3 regions of the Arthrobacter sp. 10T419 genome follow, and region 2 is predicted to be linked to each of the others. Evidence: riboswitches for the same ligand, from Rfam matches in the RefSeq annotation. Region 2 holds a riboswitch; each other region holds the start of a gene.

The links. Region 2 has a riboswitch for cyclic di-AMP ahead of AC1DBD_RS09330 (NlpC/P60 family protein). Riboswitches for the same ligand answer to the same signal wherever they lie in the genome.
Region 1: another riboswitch for cyclic di-AMP. It lies ahead of AC1DBD_RS05285 (hypothetical protein); the one in region 2 lies ahead of AC1DBD_RS09330 (NlpC/P60 family protein).
Region 3: another riboswitch for cyclic di-AMP. It lies ahead of AC1DBD_RS15765 (aggregation-promoting factor C-terminal-like domain-containing protein); the one in region 2 lies ahead of AC1DBD_RS09330 (NlpC/P60 family protein).

Annotation. Positions count from the first base shown of each region.
Region 1 is NZ_JBFTHF010000002.1:363,881-369,425, forward strand. Features, by position in the region: gene AC1DBD_RS05270 (Ig-like domain-containing protein) at 1-2,948, shown strand, start outside; gene AC1DBD_RS05275 (DNA alkylation repair protein) at 3,066-3,677, shown strand; gene AC1DBD_RS05280 (hypothetical protein) at 3,680-3,934, opposite strand; cyclic di-AMP (ydaO/yuaA leader) riboswitch at 4,136-4,301, shown strand; gene AC1DBD_RS05285 (hypothetical protein) at 4,306-5,067, shown strand; gene AC1DBD_RS05290 (dihydrofolate reductase family protein) at 5,163-5,545, opposite strand, start outside.
Region 2 is NZ_JBFTHF010000004.1:97,461-103,005, forward strand. Features, by position in the region: gene AC1DBD_RS09325 (M23 family metallopeptidase) at 1-757, shown strand, start outside; cyclic di-AMP (ydaO/yuaA leader) riboswitch at 904-1,062, shown strand; gene AC1DBD_RS09330 (NlpC/P60 family protein) at 1,326-2,090, shown strand; gene AC1DBD_RS09335 (HNH endonuclease) at 2,334-2,834, shown strand; gene mobA (molybdenum cofactor guanylyltransferase) at 2,925-3,635, shown strand; gene AC1DBD_RS09345 (DUF6457 domain-containing protein) at 3,619-3,906, shown strand; gene AC1DBD_RS09350 (molybdopterin-binding protein) at 3,903-5,408, shown strand; gene fdhD (formate dehydrogenase accessory sulfurtransferase FdhD) at 5,496-5,545, shown strand, end outside.
Region 3 is NZ_JBFTHF010000010.1:94,955-100,499, reverse strand. Features, by position in the region: gene AC1DBD_RS15775 (bifunctional glycosyltransferase family 2/GtrA family protein) at 1-744, shown strand, start outside; gene AC1DBD_RS15770 (glycosyltransferase family 39 protein) at 741-2,777, shown strand; cyclic di-AMP (ydaO/yuaA leader) riboswitch at 3,013-3,193, shown strand; gene AC1DBD_RS15765 (aggregation-promoting factor C-terminal-like domain-containing protein) at 3,192-3,914, shown strand; gene AC1DBD_RS15760 (VOC family protein) at 4,048-4,425, opposite strand; gene upp (uracil phosphoribosyltransferase) at 4,523-5,158, opposite strand; gene AC1DBD_RS15750 (phosphatase PAP2 family protein) at 5,183-5,545, opposite strand, start outside.

The DNA.
Region 1 (5,545 bases), on a different contig from region 2:
CGTCCACTCCGGTCTTCGACGCCGCGACCAACAGCGTCTTCCTGATGGCGAAGACGAACGACGGAGCGACGCCGCAGCTCCCGCACTGGTACATGCATTCGCTGGACAGGGTCACGGGGGCCGAGAGGCCAGGTTTCCCGGTGCTCATCAGCGGCGCGCCCACTAACGACCCGACACGGCCGTTCAACGCGATGACTGCGATGCAGCGGCCCGGGCTTCTCCTGCTGGATGGCGTGGTCTACGCCGGTTTCGCCAGCCACTGCGACTGGGCACCGTTTGTCGGCTACGTCGTCGGGGTGTCCACCGCAGGCCGGCAGACCACGATGTGGGCCACCGAGTCCGGCAACAGCAGTGCGGAGGGCGGAATCTGGCAATCCGGCGGCGGCCTGGTCTCCGACGGCACCGGCCAGATCCTGTTTTCCACCGGGAACGGGATTTCCCCTAAGCCGGGACCGGGCAAGACCCCTCCGGCGACCCTCGCAGAGTCAGTCGTTCGGGTCAGCGTCGGAGCCGACGGAAACCTCAGGGCCACGGACTTCTTCAGCCCGGCCAACAACGCCAAGTTGGATCAGAACGATGCCGACCTGGGTTCCGGTGCCCCGATCGCCATCCCCACCGGCTACGGCACCACGGCCCACCCTCGCCTGATGGTCCAGGTCGGCAAGGACGGCCGGGTCTACCTGCTGGACCGGGACAACCTGGGCGGTATGGGGCAGGGGAGCGGCGGAACGGACGCCGTCCTCGACGGCGCCGGGCCGTACAGTGGCGTCTGGGGCAGGCCCGCGTTCCTCGGGACCACAAACGGCGGGTACATCTACACCGTGGAGAACAAGGGCTACCTGCGTGCGCACAAGCTGTTGGCCAGCAGCACCGGCGGCATCCAGCTGGCCTCCGTCGGTACGTCCATTGGTACCTTCGGGTACACCTCCGGGGCGCCCACGGTGACCTCCAACGGTACAAACGCCTCCACCGCCCTGGTCTGGGCCGTGTACGTAACGGGACCCACCGGTACCGGCGCGGAACTCCGTGCCTACCGCGCAATGCCGGACAGCACCGGTAAGCTTCAGCAGGTTTTCGCGGCCCCGCTGGGCACCGCCGCCAAGTTTTCCACGGTTGCCACTGACAACGGGCGCGTCTACGTGGGAACCCGGGACGGGCACGTGATCGGCTTCGGTGCCCCGACGACCTCAGCGGTTGGGGCGACAAACACGGACCTGGGAACCGCCGCGGTAGGCACCACCGTGAAAGGGAACCTGATCATCACCGCCAGCAGGGCTGTTACGGTCAGTTCCGTCGCAGCACCTGCGCCGTTCGGGATCGAGGCCCTCACACTGCCCCGGACGCTTGCCAAAGGCGGAACCATGACGGTCCCGGTCACCTTCTCGCCGACCGTAGCCGGACAGGTCGACGGGACGTTGACCGTCAAAACCTCCGACGGCGAGACGGACCTTCTGGGGGTTCACGGCGTCGGCACCAAGGACGGGCTGGGGGCAACGCCGCCCACCCTGGTATTCACCGACGTGCCGACCCAGACCAGCAGTCGCCAGACCGTAAACGTGGTCAACACCGGCACGAGCGTCGCCACGATCACCGGCGTCACCTTGCCGGGCAACGCCCAGCTTGCGGTCGACCCGGCCACGCTGCCGGCCGTGGGACAGAAGATTCAACCCCTTACTTCCGTTCCGGTGTCCGTCACCTTCAGTCCGACGACGGCAACCCCGGTGGCTGATCAGCTCCTCATCACGAGCGACCGAGGATCACTCACGGTACCGGTGACGGCGACCGCCGTGTCGGGCGTAGCGCATCTGCAGCTGCCGGCATCCCTGGACTTTGGTGATGTGCCTGCCGGCGCTGCGGCCACCCGGGATTTCACCATTACTAACACTGGCAACATCCCCCTGACGATCACCAAGGCCAAGGCGCCGGAGGGTGTATTCTCCACCACCGTTCCAATCTCGGAAGGCCTGGTGATCCCGCCTGGAGAGTCCGCACATCAGAGCGTGACGTTCAAGCCGACGGTGGTCGGTCAGGCCGGAACCGCCGACACCTACTATCTGCTGACCGCGGACGACGGCCAAGGAGCACAGAAAGTAATGCTCACCGGAATGGGCGTCGACGATCCCATCGGCCTGAAGGCGTACCAGACCAATGCCGGTGACCCGCGGTCTGTCCTCGGCAGGTCGCTGACCTTGGAGTACCCGGTGGGGGCAGGGAAATGCCAGGACTACACCAAGGGCGTGATCTGCTGGTCCCCGTCCACCGGGGCCCATTGGGTCGCAGGCGCGATCTATGCCCGCTACAAGGCCGCGGGCGGCGCTGCCGGCGTCCTGGGGTTCCCCACCACCGACCAGCTGACAACCCCGGACACGATCGGGCGGTATGAACACTTCGCCGGCTCCGGCGGGGCATCCATTTACTGGACGCCAAGCACCGGTGCGCACCTCATCACGGGCGCGGTCCGTGCCAAGTGGTCGGCCCTGGGCAGGGAACGGGGGCTGCTGGGCTATCCGACGTCGGACGAGGCGCGCACCCCTGATGGCGTGGGACGCTACAGCCACTTCACAGGTTCGAGCCGTTCATCGATCTACTGGACGCCACGCACCGGGGCGCACTTCATCACGGGCGCGGTCCGTGCCAAGTGGTCGGCCCTGGGCAGGGAACGGGGGCTGCTGGGCTATCCGACGTCAGACGAGACGCGCACCCCCGATGGCGTGGGACGTTACAGCCACTTCACAGGCTCGGGCGGTTCATCGATCTACTGGTCGGCGAAGACCGGGTCGCACTATGTCCTCGGTGCGATCCGTGCCAAGTGGACGGCCCTCGGCAGGGAAAGGGGACGTCTGGGATATCCGACCCGGGACGAGTACGCAGTGTCCGTGGGCCGGGCGTCGGACTTCCAGCACGGGCGGTTGACCTGGAATAGCACAACCCGACTGGTGACCGGCTAGCGCGTGCGGGCCCCCGGGCCCCAGCGGTCCGCGTAGGACACTGCGCTCGCCGACGGTTTCCCGCGGGAGGACGCAGCTGCTTAGGCCTAGCCGGCCCCCGCACGACAGAATGGATCCATGAGCGAGGCCGGTGACTTCATTGACGCGGCGCTGCTGCGTGAGAGCTCGTGGCAGCGGGCCGAGGAAGCGCAGGCGCGATACGGCCCGGGCCTGGGGAGCTATGGCTCCTCGGTTGGCGCCGTCCGCGGCACTGTCCGCGACGCGCTGCGCCGGTACCGGTCACTCGGCCGCGACGATGTCACCGCCCTCAGCTCGGAGTTGTGGGAGGTGCCCGTCTTCGAACGCCGCCTTGCCGCCGTCGTCCTGCTGCAGTCCAGCCTGGCCCTGCTGGACAATTCGGACCTGACCCGGATCGAGGGTTTCCTGCGGACTGCGCGCCTGCGCGAGCTGGCCGATCCGCTGGCGACCGATGTCGTCGGGCCGCTGATTGCGGGACTGGACGGCCAAAACCGTTCCCGCGCGGAAACCGTGCTGGGCCGCTGGCTGCAGGACCCGGACGATTGGCTGCGGCGGGCGGCCCTGATGGCGCCGCTCCGCGAGCTACGGGCCGGGGGAGGGGATTGGGACCGTTACCGGCGCCAGGCCGGGCTGGCGGAGTCGGGCACCCCGGACGACGCCGGTCTGGTGAGGGAGGCGATCGCTGCCGTCACCTCCGGGATGGCGAAGTAGCGCTACTTGCCGGGCCGGCGCTCCACGACGGCATACGCCTTTCCGTCGAGGAACTGCCAGTCGGTCACCACCATAAAACCGAGCGCGTCCACGCGGTCATTCAGGACGTGGATATCGAAGCCGCCGTCGCGCGGTTCCGCGTCCCACGTGGCTACGTGGATTTCCTTTCCCTCGAGAACCAGCAGCTCTGTGTTGACGTCGAAATCCTCCTGCGGCTGATCGCTGAGCTGGCAAATTGCGACACAGTGGCTGTTCATAACGGGGCCTCCGCTCTGGGAATGCTGGGTGCCCTCATCCTATGGCTGGCGGGTAGCAGCGTCCTAGGCTTTCTTCCGCGCCAGGACACGGCTCCGTTATCTGAATGTGACATTCCCGCCCGGGCCCGTTACCGTAGATGGGTGCCTGTTTGTTTCCGATACGGGCGCTCCCGAGCCGATTGCCTAACTCTGCCGCGGCCTGGGATCCGAATGCTACCTTTCTGGCAGAGACGGGGAAACCACTTTTGACCTGCAGTTTTAGCAGGTCTTGGGGTGAAGCCGCACAGCGCCCGCATTGACGGGCCCGCGGCCGGGTGCCTCCCATCCGAATCCGACAGCTCACCTCGCAGGCATTGGGAGAGGCTACAAACATGACTTCAAGCATTACTTCTGCGCGCCATCGTTCCGACGCATCCGCCGGACGGGCCTCAGCATTCTCGGGCAAATCAGGCACCATCGGTCGTCAGGCCGCAGTAATCTTCGCAGCCTCCGGCCTCGTCCTCACGAGCGGAATGGCAGCCAATGCAGCCGTTGCCCCGGCCGAAAACAAGACCGCCCCGGCTTCGTCGGTTGACGTCGGCAGCAAGGTCTCCGCGCCGGTTACCGCTGATTCCGCAGTTCAGATCAGCTTCGCCCGCCCGGCAGTCGCTACCACGCCGGCGCCCGTGATCGAGCAGCCCAAGCCCGTCACCGCCCCTGCGGTTGCCGCCGCTCCGGCTGTCGCGCCTGCCCCTGCTCCGGTGCTCGCGCCGGCAGCGCCGCAGGTCAGCGTTCAGGCGAAGGCGGCCGTGGCACCTGCCTCGGCAGCCGGCGGAGCCAACGCCGCGATGCTTTCGGCCGCCTACAGCCAGATCGGCATCACCCAGGACTGCACCGCCATGGTTGAGAAGGCCCTCGGTGCGGCCGGTATCCACGTGGGCGACCTCGGTCCCCAGCAGTTCATGGGCTACGGCAAGGTTGTGGGTGCCCCGCAGCCCGGCGACATGATCGTCCAGTCCGGCCACGTCGCCATCTACGCCGGTGACGGCATGGCCATCAGCGGTGGCATGAACGGCAGCAACCAGACGATCAAGCACCCGCTGTCCTGGCTGACCGCCACGGGTGGCGTGACCTTCGTCCGCGCCAGCGCATAGCAAAAAGCGTAAGAACCTCTTTCCAGGGCCGGTGGTCGGCTGCTAAACGGCAGCTGGCCACCGGCTTTTGCGCACGTTTACGCCGGCCGGTGAGCTCAGCCGGCGTACCGCAGCAGGACGACGCCGTTGCCAAACGCGCGGGTGCCGGCGAGCGTGAGCGCGGTCCTGTCGTCTGCTGACTTGAACAAGGGATTCCCCCGCCCGATCAGCACCGGGTGGACATAAATCCAGTACTCGTCAATGAGCCCGAGCCGGCGGAAGGTATCGGCGAGGTCAGCCCCGCCCAGTGCCAAGTCGCCGCCGGGCTTCGCCTTCAGTGCCAGCACGTCATCGGCGACGACGTCGCGCACCACCGTAGTGTTCCAGTCGGCCCGTTCCAGCGTCCTGGAGTAGACAATCTTCGGCATGTCCCGCCAAATTTTGGCGAACTCGACCATAGCCGGTGTACTGGACGGATCCTGGTCCGCCGTCGGCCAGA
Region 2 (5,545 bases):
GGCCGCCGTCGTCCTCGACGAGCGCCCGCGTGACGCGCACCGCGAAGCGCGCCGCGGCCGGCGCAGCGCGTTCCGTCAGGTAACAGACTTCGCCGCTGTCAGCGGCGTGGGGCAGAAGGCAGGCATTGCCCTGGCCGCCACGGGTTTGGTCCTCACCGTTACAGTTCCGGCCACCGGCCCCGTGATGGCCACCGATGCGGCCAGGTCCGGTTCGGTTTCCGCGGCGGCCCAGCCCGAGGTCAAGGCCCCGGCCGCCGAGATCAACTTCAACCGCACGGCCGTCACCACCAAGGGTGACCCGGACAGCAAGCTCAAGCAGTTGCTGAGCGCGCAGTCCGTCGGCAGCATCACCCGGGCAGCCTCCGCGGGCAGCCTCGGGGCGCCGCTGGATTCCATGGTCACGGCCTCGCCGTTCGGCTACCGGGTCAGTCCCATCACGGGAGCCGTCGGGGAATTCCACCGGGGCCAGGACTACGCGGCCCAGTGCGGCACTCCTGTACATGCCGCCGCGAGCGGCACCGTAACCTTTTCCGGCTGGCACCCCTACGGGGGCGGCAACCGGGTCGTGATCGACCATGGCAACGGCCTGGAGACCACGTACAACCACTTGTCGTCCTCCGACGTCCACGTGGGCCAGCAGGTCTCACGTGGCGATGTGGTGGCGATGAGCGGGACCACCGGCGCCTCCACCGGCTGCCACCTCCACTTCGAGGTGATGGTCAACGGGGAAGTTGTTGACCCGCTCGGCTGGCTTTAGCCAAGCCGAGGGACCACTCGCATTTCTGTGACACGCCGTGATCTGAATGTGACATTGAGTCCCAACTGCTGTACCGTATGAAGCACGCCAACTTCTCCGAAGTTGGCGCTCTTGAGTGGATTGCCTAACTCTGCCACCGCTCAAGGTCCGTTCGCATGACATCGTCTGGCAGGGGCGGGGGAACCAATTTTGGTCTTCGCAAGAAGACCTTGGGGTTAAGTCGCAAAGCTTCCCAGGAAGCAGCGCGGCCGGGTGACTCCCATCCGAATCCGACAGCTCACCTCGTAGGCATTGGGAGAGGCTACTTTCGTGTCTTCACGCCACAATGCTGCGCGTTCTCGCGCTGGCGAGGCTCAGTTGAGCCCGCTGAATTCCATGCTCCGTGCCGCCCTTGCCGGCGCCCGGACTGGATCACACAACGCAGTTCCCGCTTTTGGCGCGTCTTCGCAGTACACCCTTCGCTAAGAAACCCGTTTCGGGGCGATCCGGCGTACCCCCAAGATGCCGGAGCGTCCTCAGTCCCGCCTGCAAGCAGCGCGGACCCAAGGATCACGAAAGAGAGAACTGAATGACTACTCGTGCAACCATTGCACGCCACCGCGCGGAGGTCACCAAGACCAACTCGCTGGCTGTCATTGCTAAGGCCGTCGGCGACAACGCCGGTGGTATGGGTCGCCAGGCCGCGGTTATCGCTGCAGCCTCCGGCCTGGTCCTGACCAGCGGTATCGCAGCCAACGCTGCCGAGACCAACGTTCAGCGTGAATCGACTTCCGCTTCGGCCATGGAAGTACAGTCCAACGCACCGGCCACGATCTCCGCGGCCTCCAGCATCGCGATCTCCTACGAGAAGCCTGCTGTCACCACCGCGCCGGCTCCGGTTGTCGAGGCGGCCAAGCCCGTCGTCAACGTCCAGGAAGCGGACACCGCCGTCACCGGTACCGGAACTGGTACCGGCACCGCGGTCACCGCATCGCTGGCCACCAAGGCTCCGGCCGCCGTCAGCGGCATGGGCGCTTCGATCGCCGCTGCTGCCTACGCACAGATCGGTGTCTCCCAGGACTGCACCATGCTGGCCACCAACGCGCTGGCCGCAGTCGGCGTCCACTACCACGGCTGGCCGGCGGGTTACCTGTCCTTGGGCCGCACCGTGAGCGCCGCCGAGGCCCAGCCGGGCGACCTCGCCTACTACCAGAACGGCGGCATGGGCATGGCCCACATCGCCGTTTACGTCGGCAACGGCATGGCCGTCCATGGCGGCTGGAACGGCGGCACCACCGCGCTGTACAGCGTCAACGTGGGCTCCGGCCCGGTCTTCATCCGCGTCGGCGGCTAGGACTTAGGCGCGTCTAACGCCTGAAGCTTTGTGAAGGACCCCTGCCCTCGCGGCAGGGGTCCTTTGCAGTTTGCGGCTCGCTCGCGCCCGACCGCCGAGGCGCGGCCAGGAAGCCCGGCAAAGAAAAATTCGGCAATCCGGGCCTTCGGTGTTTACTCTTGTGGTGTCGATCCATAGCCCGACCATGCACAGGGCAGCCGGCCCTCGTGCCCCTGGCGGGTGCGGCCGTGAAGAGGTATGCGGATGCGCACTCTCGTTCTGAATGCTGGATATGAACCGCTGGCGGTAGTCACCTTCCGCCGGGCGCTGGTGCTTGTACTGACCGGGAAGGCCAGCGTGGTGGCCGAGGGGGATGAGCCCGTGGTGGGTCCGCAGGATATCCTCGGCCGACCGACGGTGATCCTGCTTAACCGGTACATCAGGCCGCGCTACAACACCCTGACGGCCGTGAGCCGCAGGGGAGTGCTCCGCAGGGACAACCACCGTTGCGCCTACTGCGGCAAGGCTGCCCACACCATCGACCATGTCCACCCCAAGTCGCGGGGCGGGGCGGATTCCTGGGAGAACCTGGTGGCGGCCTGCCTGCGCTGCAACAACGCCAAGGGAGACCACACGCCCGCCGAAATGGGCTGGAAGCTGGGCTTCGTTCCCGGGCCGCCGAAGGGCACGATCTGGCAGATCAAGGAACTGGAGAAGCCGACGCCCGCCTGGGATCCGTTCCTGCTCCCCGAAAAGGCGCACTAGGCAGGCGCACCGGGCAGGCGCACTGAGCAGGCGCACCGGCGTCGCGGGCTGACCCGGCCGCGGTGAGGCCGATGCGGCTAGGCTGGGCTGGTGGAATTCGACGCTGTTGTACTCGCCGGGGGCCGGTCCGCCAGGCTTGGCGGCGTACCCAAGGCCCTGCTGACGGTCGACGGCGGCACCCTGCTAAGTCGGTCACTGCAGGCTGCCCGGGGCGCCCGCCGGACCGTCGTCGTCGGCCCCGACCCCGGCGACCTCCCACCAGATGTGCTCGGCTGCCGCGAGGACCCGCCGTTTGGCGGACCCGCCGCCGCGATTGCCGCCGGCCTTTCCGCCCTGGCCGCCGTTGGGCGCGGCGAGCCCACCGCAGCCGGCGCGGCCTCGCTGACCCTCGTGCTGGCCTGCGACATGCCCCGCGTGGCCGACGCCGTCCGCGCCTTGCTCGACGCACTGGCTGATGTCCTCGCCAATGCCCCGGGTGACGCCGCGGCCGGCCCCGTCGACGGGTTCGTGGCCGTTTCGGCGGACGGCCGCCTGCAACCCCTCGTGGGACTTTATGGCACGGCCGCGCTAGAACGCGCCGTCGCCGACGCGGCGCGGCGGAACGCCCTCGAGGGGGGCTCAGTGTTCTCCCTCCTTGCTAGTCTTGAGCTGCGGCAGGTTCCGGTTCCGTCGGGTTCCACCGATGATGTGGACACTTGGGACGACGCCTCCGCCATGGGGGTGTCCACGCCCGGTCCGGGCCAGTCCGGGGCGCTGGGGCCCAACTCAACTTTGGAGGCAAACGGTGAAGAGCCAGGATGAAACGCTTGAAGACTGGTGCCGTGCGCTGCTCCAGGCCCTTGAGCTCGAAGATGTCGAGATCGACATCAACGAAGTGCTGGGGCTGGCCGGTGTGGCCGCCCACTCCGTCGTCCGGCCGGCCGCGCCGCTGACCACCTTCATCGCCGGCTTCGCCGCCGGCCTGGCGTCCGGATCCGGCCAGGCGCCGGACAGCGTGTCAATGCAGGCCGCCATGGGCGTGGCCCGGAAGCTCGCCAAGGAGTACGCCGCCGCCGAGGCTTCCGGGGCATGACCCCGGAGCCCCCTGACGGCAGCAGCGGCGTCGAGGACGACGATTCCGTGTCCGAACCGTCCGCCGCGCCACCGGATGCCGACGCCTCCGTCGACAATAACGCCCACGACGACGATGACGCCGACGACGGCGCCGCGGCCGTCGCGGAGGCGCCGCACCGGCATCTCGCCCACAGCTGGCAGGAAGCCCGGCAACTGGCCTTCGACTGCGCCGTGCCCATCCCGTCCTCGCCCATTCCGCTCCGGCACGCCTTGGGCCGGACGCTGGCCGAGGACCTGACAGCACTGCATGACATGCCCCACTACGCCTCCTCCGCGATGGACGGCTGGGCGGTCAACGGCAGCGGCCCGTGGATCCTGGCCGAGCCGGGCCAGCGGCTGGCCCCGCACCAGGCGAGCCCGATCAACACCGGTGGACTGATCCCGCCGGGTGCGAAAGCCGTGCTCCGCAGCGAGAGCGGCGTCATCGCCCCGGACGAGGACGGGCTGCCGGTCCTGAAACTGGGCGGTGGCGCCAAGCCCGGGGAACCCCGCAACGGCGAACACATCCGCAAGGCCGCGGAGGAAGCCGCCGCCGGAGAGGTGCTGATCAAGGCCGGCGCCGTGCTCAACCCCGCGCACCTGGCCCTGGCCGCCCTCGCCGGTCACGACGCCCTGCCGGTCCTCGGCAAGGCGATGGTGCGGCTGGTGCTCACCGGCGCCGAAGTCGTCAGCACCGGCGTCCCAGCGCCGGGGGAGGTGCGGGACACGTTCGGGCCGCAGCTCGGCGCCGTCGTGGAAATGCTCGGCGGAATCTGCGCGGGCGAGGTCAAGATCGGGGACAGCGACGCCGATTGGCTCGCCGCGCTCGAAGACACCGAAGACACCGGCGCAGCTCACGATCCGGTGGGCGGCGCGGAGCCGGCCGGCGAGACACTCCCGGCCGACGTCGTGATCACCACAGGCGGCACCGGCCGCTCCGGCACTGACCATCTCAGGCGCACGGTTGCGGAATTGGGCGGCAGGCTGCTGATTGATGGCATCGCCATGCGCCCGGGCCATCCCGCGGTGCTGGCCGAACTGCCGGACGGGCGCTTCGTCATCGGGCTCCCCGGGAACCCGCTCGCCGCCATGATGGCGCTGTCCACGATTGGCGCCCCGCTGCTGGCCGCGCTGGGCCACGGGACGCCGCCGCCGGTGACGGAGGTGCCGTGCGGGACCATGATCGAGCCCGACCCCGGCCGGACCAGGCTGATGCCGTTCCGTATGCTGTACGGGATGGCATCGCCGGCGCACCACACCGGCCCGGGCATGATGCGGGGACTGGCGGCGGCCGACGGCATCCTGGTGGTCCCGCCGCACGGCGTCCAGCTGGGGGAGCCGGTCCCGGCGTTTGCCCTCCCGTGGGGAGCCGCGCTTCCGGAGCCCGCCCCCGCGAAGGCTGCCGCCAAACCGGCCACCAAGCGCACCGCCAGGAAGCCGGCACCGGAGGGTCCGGTTGACTGGAGCGGTCTGCTTGGCTGACGCCCGGACAGAGTTCATGATGGATTCAGGGGAGAGCCGCCGCAGCTGGCGGCCGAACCCGTACTTAACGCTGATGAGGAGTATCCGATGGGCCGCGTGACACAGCGCCGCAAGGTGCACAAATTTGTCCTGGACGG
Region 3 (5,545 bases), on a different contig from region 2:
TGGTTCTTCGACACCGAGCTGCTGGTACTCGCCGAGAGGTGCGGCCTGCGCGTCCACGAAGTCCCGGTCGATTGGACCGACGACCCGGACTCCAGCGTGGACATCGTCCAGACGGCCATCGCGGACCTGCGCGGCATGGCCCGGCTGAGCCGGGACCTGCTCTCGGGCCGGATCCCGGTTCCCGAACTCCGCTCCGCCCTGGCCCGCGGACCGCTGCCGGCTTCGTCCCGGGCCCAGGAACAAAGCCCCGGCGGAAGCCTCTTCGGCCAGCTCGTGCGCTTCGGCAGCATCGGGGTGGCTTCGACCCTCGCGTACTTGCTGATCTTCGTGCTCTGCCGGGGAATCATGGACCCGCAGCTGGCCAACTTCCTCGCCTTGCTCACTACCGCGGTGGCCAACACCGCGGCGAACCGGCGCTTCACCTTCGGCATCCAAGGCAGCAGCCAGGCGGCCCGCCACCATTTCGAGGGGCTGCTGGTATTCGGGATCGGGCTGGCCCTGACCTCCGGTGCGCTCGCCTTCGTCCACGGCACGTCCGGCGGAACCCCTGACCGCTGGCTGGAACTGGTCACAGTGACCGCCGCCAACCTGGCCGCCACCGCCATCAAATTCCTGCTGTTCCGGCACGTGGTCTTCCGCCGTCGGGGCGCCCCATTCCTCCGGCCCCCGGCGCCGTACCCTATGCTCCGGCGTCCGCCGCCAACGACTCAGCCCTCCCCCACACAGAAACGGCCAAGTAAATGACCGCAACCCTCGACCCCGCCACCGGCGGCCCGGCCGGCAGCACGCCCGCATCGGCGCCCGCACCCTCGACGACGGCGACCCGCCCGGCAGTTCCTCGACCGGCCGCCGCGCAGGACCGCCGGGCACGCCTGCTGTTCGGACCACAGCGGCGGTGGGTGCGGCCCTCGGCGGCCCTGCTGCTGGTCTTCACCGCAGTGTTGTACCTGTGGAACCTGGAAGCCACCGGCTACGCCAATTCCTTCTACGCCGCAGCGATCCAGGCCGGCACCAAGGACTGGACCGCGCTGCTGTTCGGCTCCCTCGACGCGGGCAACGCCATCACGGTGGACAAGCCACCGGCCGCGCTCTGGATCCCGGCCCTCGCCGGGCGGATCTTCGGTTTCTCGGCACTGAGCATGCTCATTCCCCAGGCGCTCATGGGGGTGGCCGCCGTCGGACTTCTGTACCTGACCGTCAAACGCGTGTCCGGTTCCGCGGCGGGCCTGCTGGCCGGCGGTGCCCTGGCGCTGACCCCAGTGGCAGCCCTGATGTTCCGCTTCAACAACCCCGACGCCATGCTCACCCTGTGCCTGGTGCTGGCCGCCTACCTCACCACCCGCGCCATCGAAAAGGCCAGCTGGAAATGGCTCGCCGCAGCCGGCGCGGTAATCGGCCTGGCGTTCCTGACCAAGATGCTGCAGGGCTTCCTGATAGTGCCCGGGCTGGCCCTGGCCTACCTGTGGGCGGCACCCACCACCCTCGGCCGCCGGCTCCTGCACCTCCTCGCCGCCGCGGCGGGGATCGCCGTCGTGGCCGGCAGCTACCTGGCGCTGTTCCAGCTCACTCCCGCCTCGGCCCGGCCGTACATGGCGGGGTCGGAGACCAACAGCTTCCTGGAACTCACCTTCGGCTACAACGGCCTGGGCCGGATCACCGGGTCCGGCGGCGGGATGCCCGGTGGAAATGCTTTCGGAAATGCCGGCGGCCCGGGCGGAAACGGCAACGTGGGCTTCGGCGGCGCGGCCGGGATCACCCGGATGTTCGGGACCAGTTTCGGCGGCGAAGTGTCCTGGCTGTTGCCGGCGGCCCTGGTTCTGCTGGTGGCAGGTTTGTGGTTCACCCGGCGCGAGGCCCGGACCTCCGCCACCCGTGCCGCGCTCCTGCTCTGGGGCGGCTGGCTGCTGATCACGGCAGGCATCTTCAGCTTCATGAGCGGCACCGTGCATCCGTACTATGCCGTGGCACTGGCCCCCGCCGTCGCGGCCCTGGTGGGCATCGGCTCGGCGGAACTGTGGCGCGGCCGGACCCACTGGCCCGCTCGGATGGTCCTGGCCGTGACGGTGTTGGCTGCCTCGGTCTGGTCCGCCGTGCTCCTGGGCCGCGACCCGGCATGGCTGCCCGGGCTCCGGGTGACCGCCGTCGTCCTGGGCGTGCTGGCCGCCGCGGCGCTGCTGCTCCGGGTGGACAGCCTGGCGGCGCTCCCGGCCCGGCTCCGCAAAGCCGCTGCGGCCGGCGTCGTGGTCCTTTCGCTTCTGGCCGGCGGGCTCGGGACCACCGCCTGGACGCTGGCGACGGCGGCCCAGCCGCATTCGGGGTCAATCCCCACCTCCGGGCCCACCGCGTCCGCGATGGGCGGCGGCTTCGGGGCGGCCGGCAGGCCGGACGGCGGGATCGCCGGTTCCAGCGGCGCGGCCGCCGGCGGTCCCGGCGGACCCGGCACGGATACGGCGTCGGCTGAGCTGACAGCGTTGCTGAAGTCCTCCGGCGCCAAATGGTCCGGGATTGTCTCCGGCGCCACCCAGGCCGCCAGCCTGGAACTCGCCACCGGCACCAATGTGATCGCGCTGGGCGGCTGGAACGGCGGCGACCCGTACCCCACGCTCGCGCAGTTCCAAGCGATGGTGGACCGCGGCGAGATCGGCTACTTCATCTCCGGCGGCACGGGCGGCCCGGGCGGGGGCCGCGGCGGCAACTCCGAGGTCGCCAGCTGGGTCGCGGCCAACTACCAGGCCCAGACCGTGGGGAACGCCACCGTGTACACGCTGGCGAAGTAGGCTCCTCTCCCCCGCTTGCCTCCGTCTCCGGCGCGCCGTTTCGACGGTTCCGTGCCCGCTCGATGCTTACCGGCGTCGAGCGGGCACGGAACCGTCGAAACGGGCACCCACGCGGCGGCCGTGAAGGCAAGACGCCGCTCCGCAGCAGGGGCCAGCCGTTACCTAAATGTGACATCTGATTGAAAGTCCGGTACCGTTTTAGGGTGCGGCCATCGATCTGGCCGCGTGTCCGGGCTGACGCCAAACTCTGCCGCTACCCGGATTCCCATGGACCAGGCAGAGACGGGGAACCCAGAGTTCCCGGGCATTCTGCATCCATGCACCCTTGGGGTTAAGCCGCCACGTCGAGATTCCGTGCGGCCGGATTTCGCATCCGAACCCGACAGCTAACTCCGTAGGCGTTGAGAGGCGAACATGACTGAAATCAAGGCACCCACGCGCCCAGAAGGCGCTAAACGCACGTCCGACGCCGAGCGCGCGCGCCACCGCGCCGAGCCGGCGAAGCACACTTCGAGCCCGTCCCGGCCCCGTGCCCGGACCAATGGCAAGCGCGCCGCCGTCGTAGCCACCGCTTTCGCCGTCCTGCTGGGGGCAGGGGCCGCGGGCCAGGCCTCCGGCACTGCCGCGCATACGGCCGAAGCGTCGAAAGACACTGCCGCGTCCCTGCAGACCCTGGACTTCGAACGCGTCGGCAGCAACACGCCCACCTCGCCCGCCCCGATGAGCGTGGAGGCCCAGGCCTCCAAAATCAAGCCCGCCAAGGCCCCGGCGGCCAAGGCGCCGGCTCCGGCTGCCAAGGCGCCTGCTCCCGCGAAGCCGGTCGCCATTGACGACCCCGCCGGTGCGCAGGCCTACGCCGCCTCTCAGCTGCCCGCCCACGGCTGGGCCCCGAGCGAGATGCAGTGCCTGATGAAGTTGTGGACCAGGGAGTCCGACTGGAAGACCACGGCTACCAACGCCAGCAGCGGCGCTTACGGCGTGGTCCAGTCGCTGCCCGCCGAAAAGATGGCCAGCGCCGGCGCCGATTACCGGACCAACTACCGGACCCAGATCAACTGGGGACTGCAGTACGTGCAGGACCGCTACGGTTCACCGTGCGGCGCCCTGAACTTCCACTACGCGAACAACTGGTACTAAGCGCGGCCGAGGCTGCAAGCCATGAGTGAGGCCCCGGATCTTGGGATCCGGGGCCTCACGTGCGCCTGCCGCGTGCGCCTGCCGCCGCGCCGCCTTCGGAATACGGGCCGCGCTACGGAACCGCGCCGCCGCGCTAGCCGTTCGGACGGTTGGGGATGTACTGCACCCCCCATTTGTTACCGTCGGGATCGGCGAAGTAGACGAAATGCCCCCAGTCCTGGACATCGATGTCGCTGACGTCCACACCGTTGTCCTTGAGTTGCTGGTGCGCCGCCTGGATGTCGCTGACGACCAGCTGCAGGCCGGGGGCGGTGCCGGGCGGGGCGTCGTTGAGGCCCTCGCCGATCGCGATCGAGCACCCGGAACCCGGCGGGGTCAGCTGGACGAAACGGATGCCTGGCGTGGGCCGTTCGTCGTAGTCGGCGTTGAAGCCGACCTTGTTCACATAGAAGTCCTTGGCCCGGTCCACATCCGACACGGGGACAAACACGAGTTCAAGTTTCCAGTCCATGGGCACAGGCTAGTCCCGGACGCCTTACGCCGGAACCCTTGACCGCGGGGACGTTTCAACCGCCCTACCCGCGAGGGGCAGCGGTGCACGCCGGCGGCTAGACCGCGATGCCGTACAGGCGGTCTCCGGCGTCGCCCAGCCCGGGCACAATGTACGACTTTTCATTGAGCTTCTCGTCGATGGAGGCCAGCACGATGGTCACGTTGGCGTCCGAGAGCTCTTCTTCCAGCTTGGCCAGGCCCTCCGGGGCGGCCAGCAGGCAGATGCAGGTGACGTCCGAGGCGCCGCGCTTGAAGAGGAACTTGATCGCCTCGCGCAGGGTGCCGCCGGTGGCGAGCATCGGGTCCAGGACGAAGATCTGCCGGTCTGTCAGGTTCTCCGGGAGGCGCTCGGCGTAGGTGATGATGTCAAGGGTCTCTTCGTCCCGGGCCATGCCCAGGAAGCCTACCTCGGCGGTGGGCACCAGCTTGGTCATGCCCTCCAGCATGCCGAGACCGGCGCGCAGGATCGGAACCACCAGCGGGGTGGGCTTGGTGAAAGCCGTGCCGACGGTGGTGCTGACCGGCGTCTCGATGGTCACCGGCTCGGTGCGGACGTCCCGGGTTGCCTCATAGGCCAGGAGCGTGACGAGCTCCTCGGTGAGCTGGCGGAAGACCGGGGACGGGGTGTTCTTGTCCCGCAGAACGGTGAGTTTATGGGCGACCAGCGGGTGGTCGACAACGAGAGTGCGCATGGGTCAAAACTACCACCCGGACCTTCAGGACCGTCCCGCGGGGTCCGGGGTATCGGCGTCGGCGGTCCGCTCCGCGGTGCTGCCCTTGCGGCCGCGGGCGGGGGCGCCGTCGCGCAGGTGCGCATCGTTGTCGAACGTCGGCGCGGGGCCGGTGTGTTCCCGGTGCCGCAGCACATGGAACAGCCTGTGGGCCAGGATCACGATCCCCACCCAGCCCAGCCCCAGGGCCCAGCCGAAGATCACATCGGTCATCCAGTGATGGCCCAGGAAGACGCGGCTCATGCCCATCGCAAGGATGAAGATTGCACCCGCGGTGATCAAACCGACGCGGGCTATGGTGCGTCTGACTTGCAGGCAGGCGAGGTAGACCACGAGCCCGATTACCAC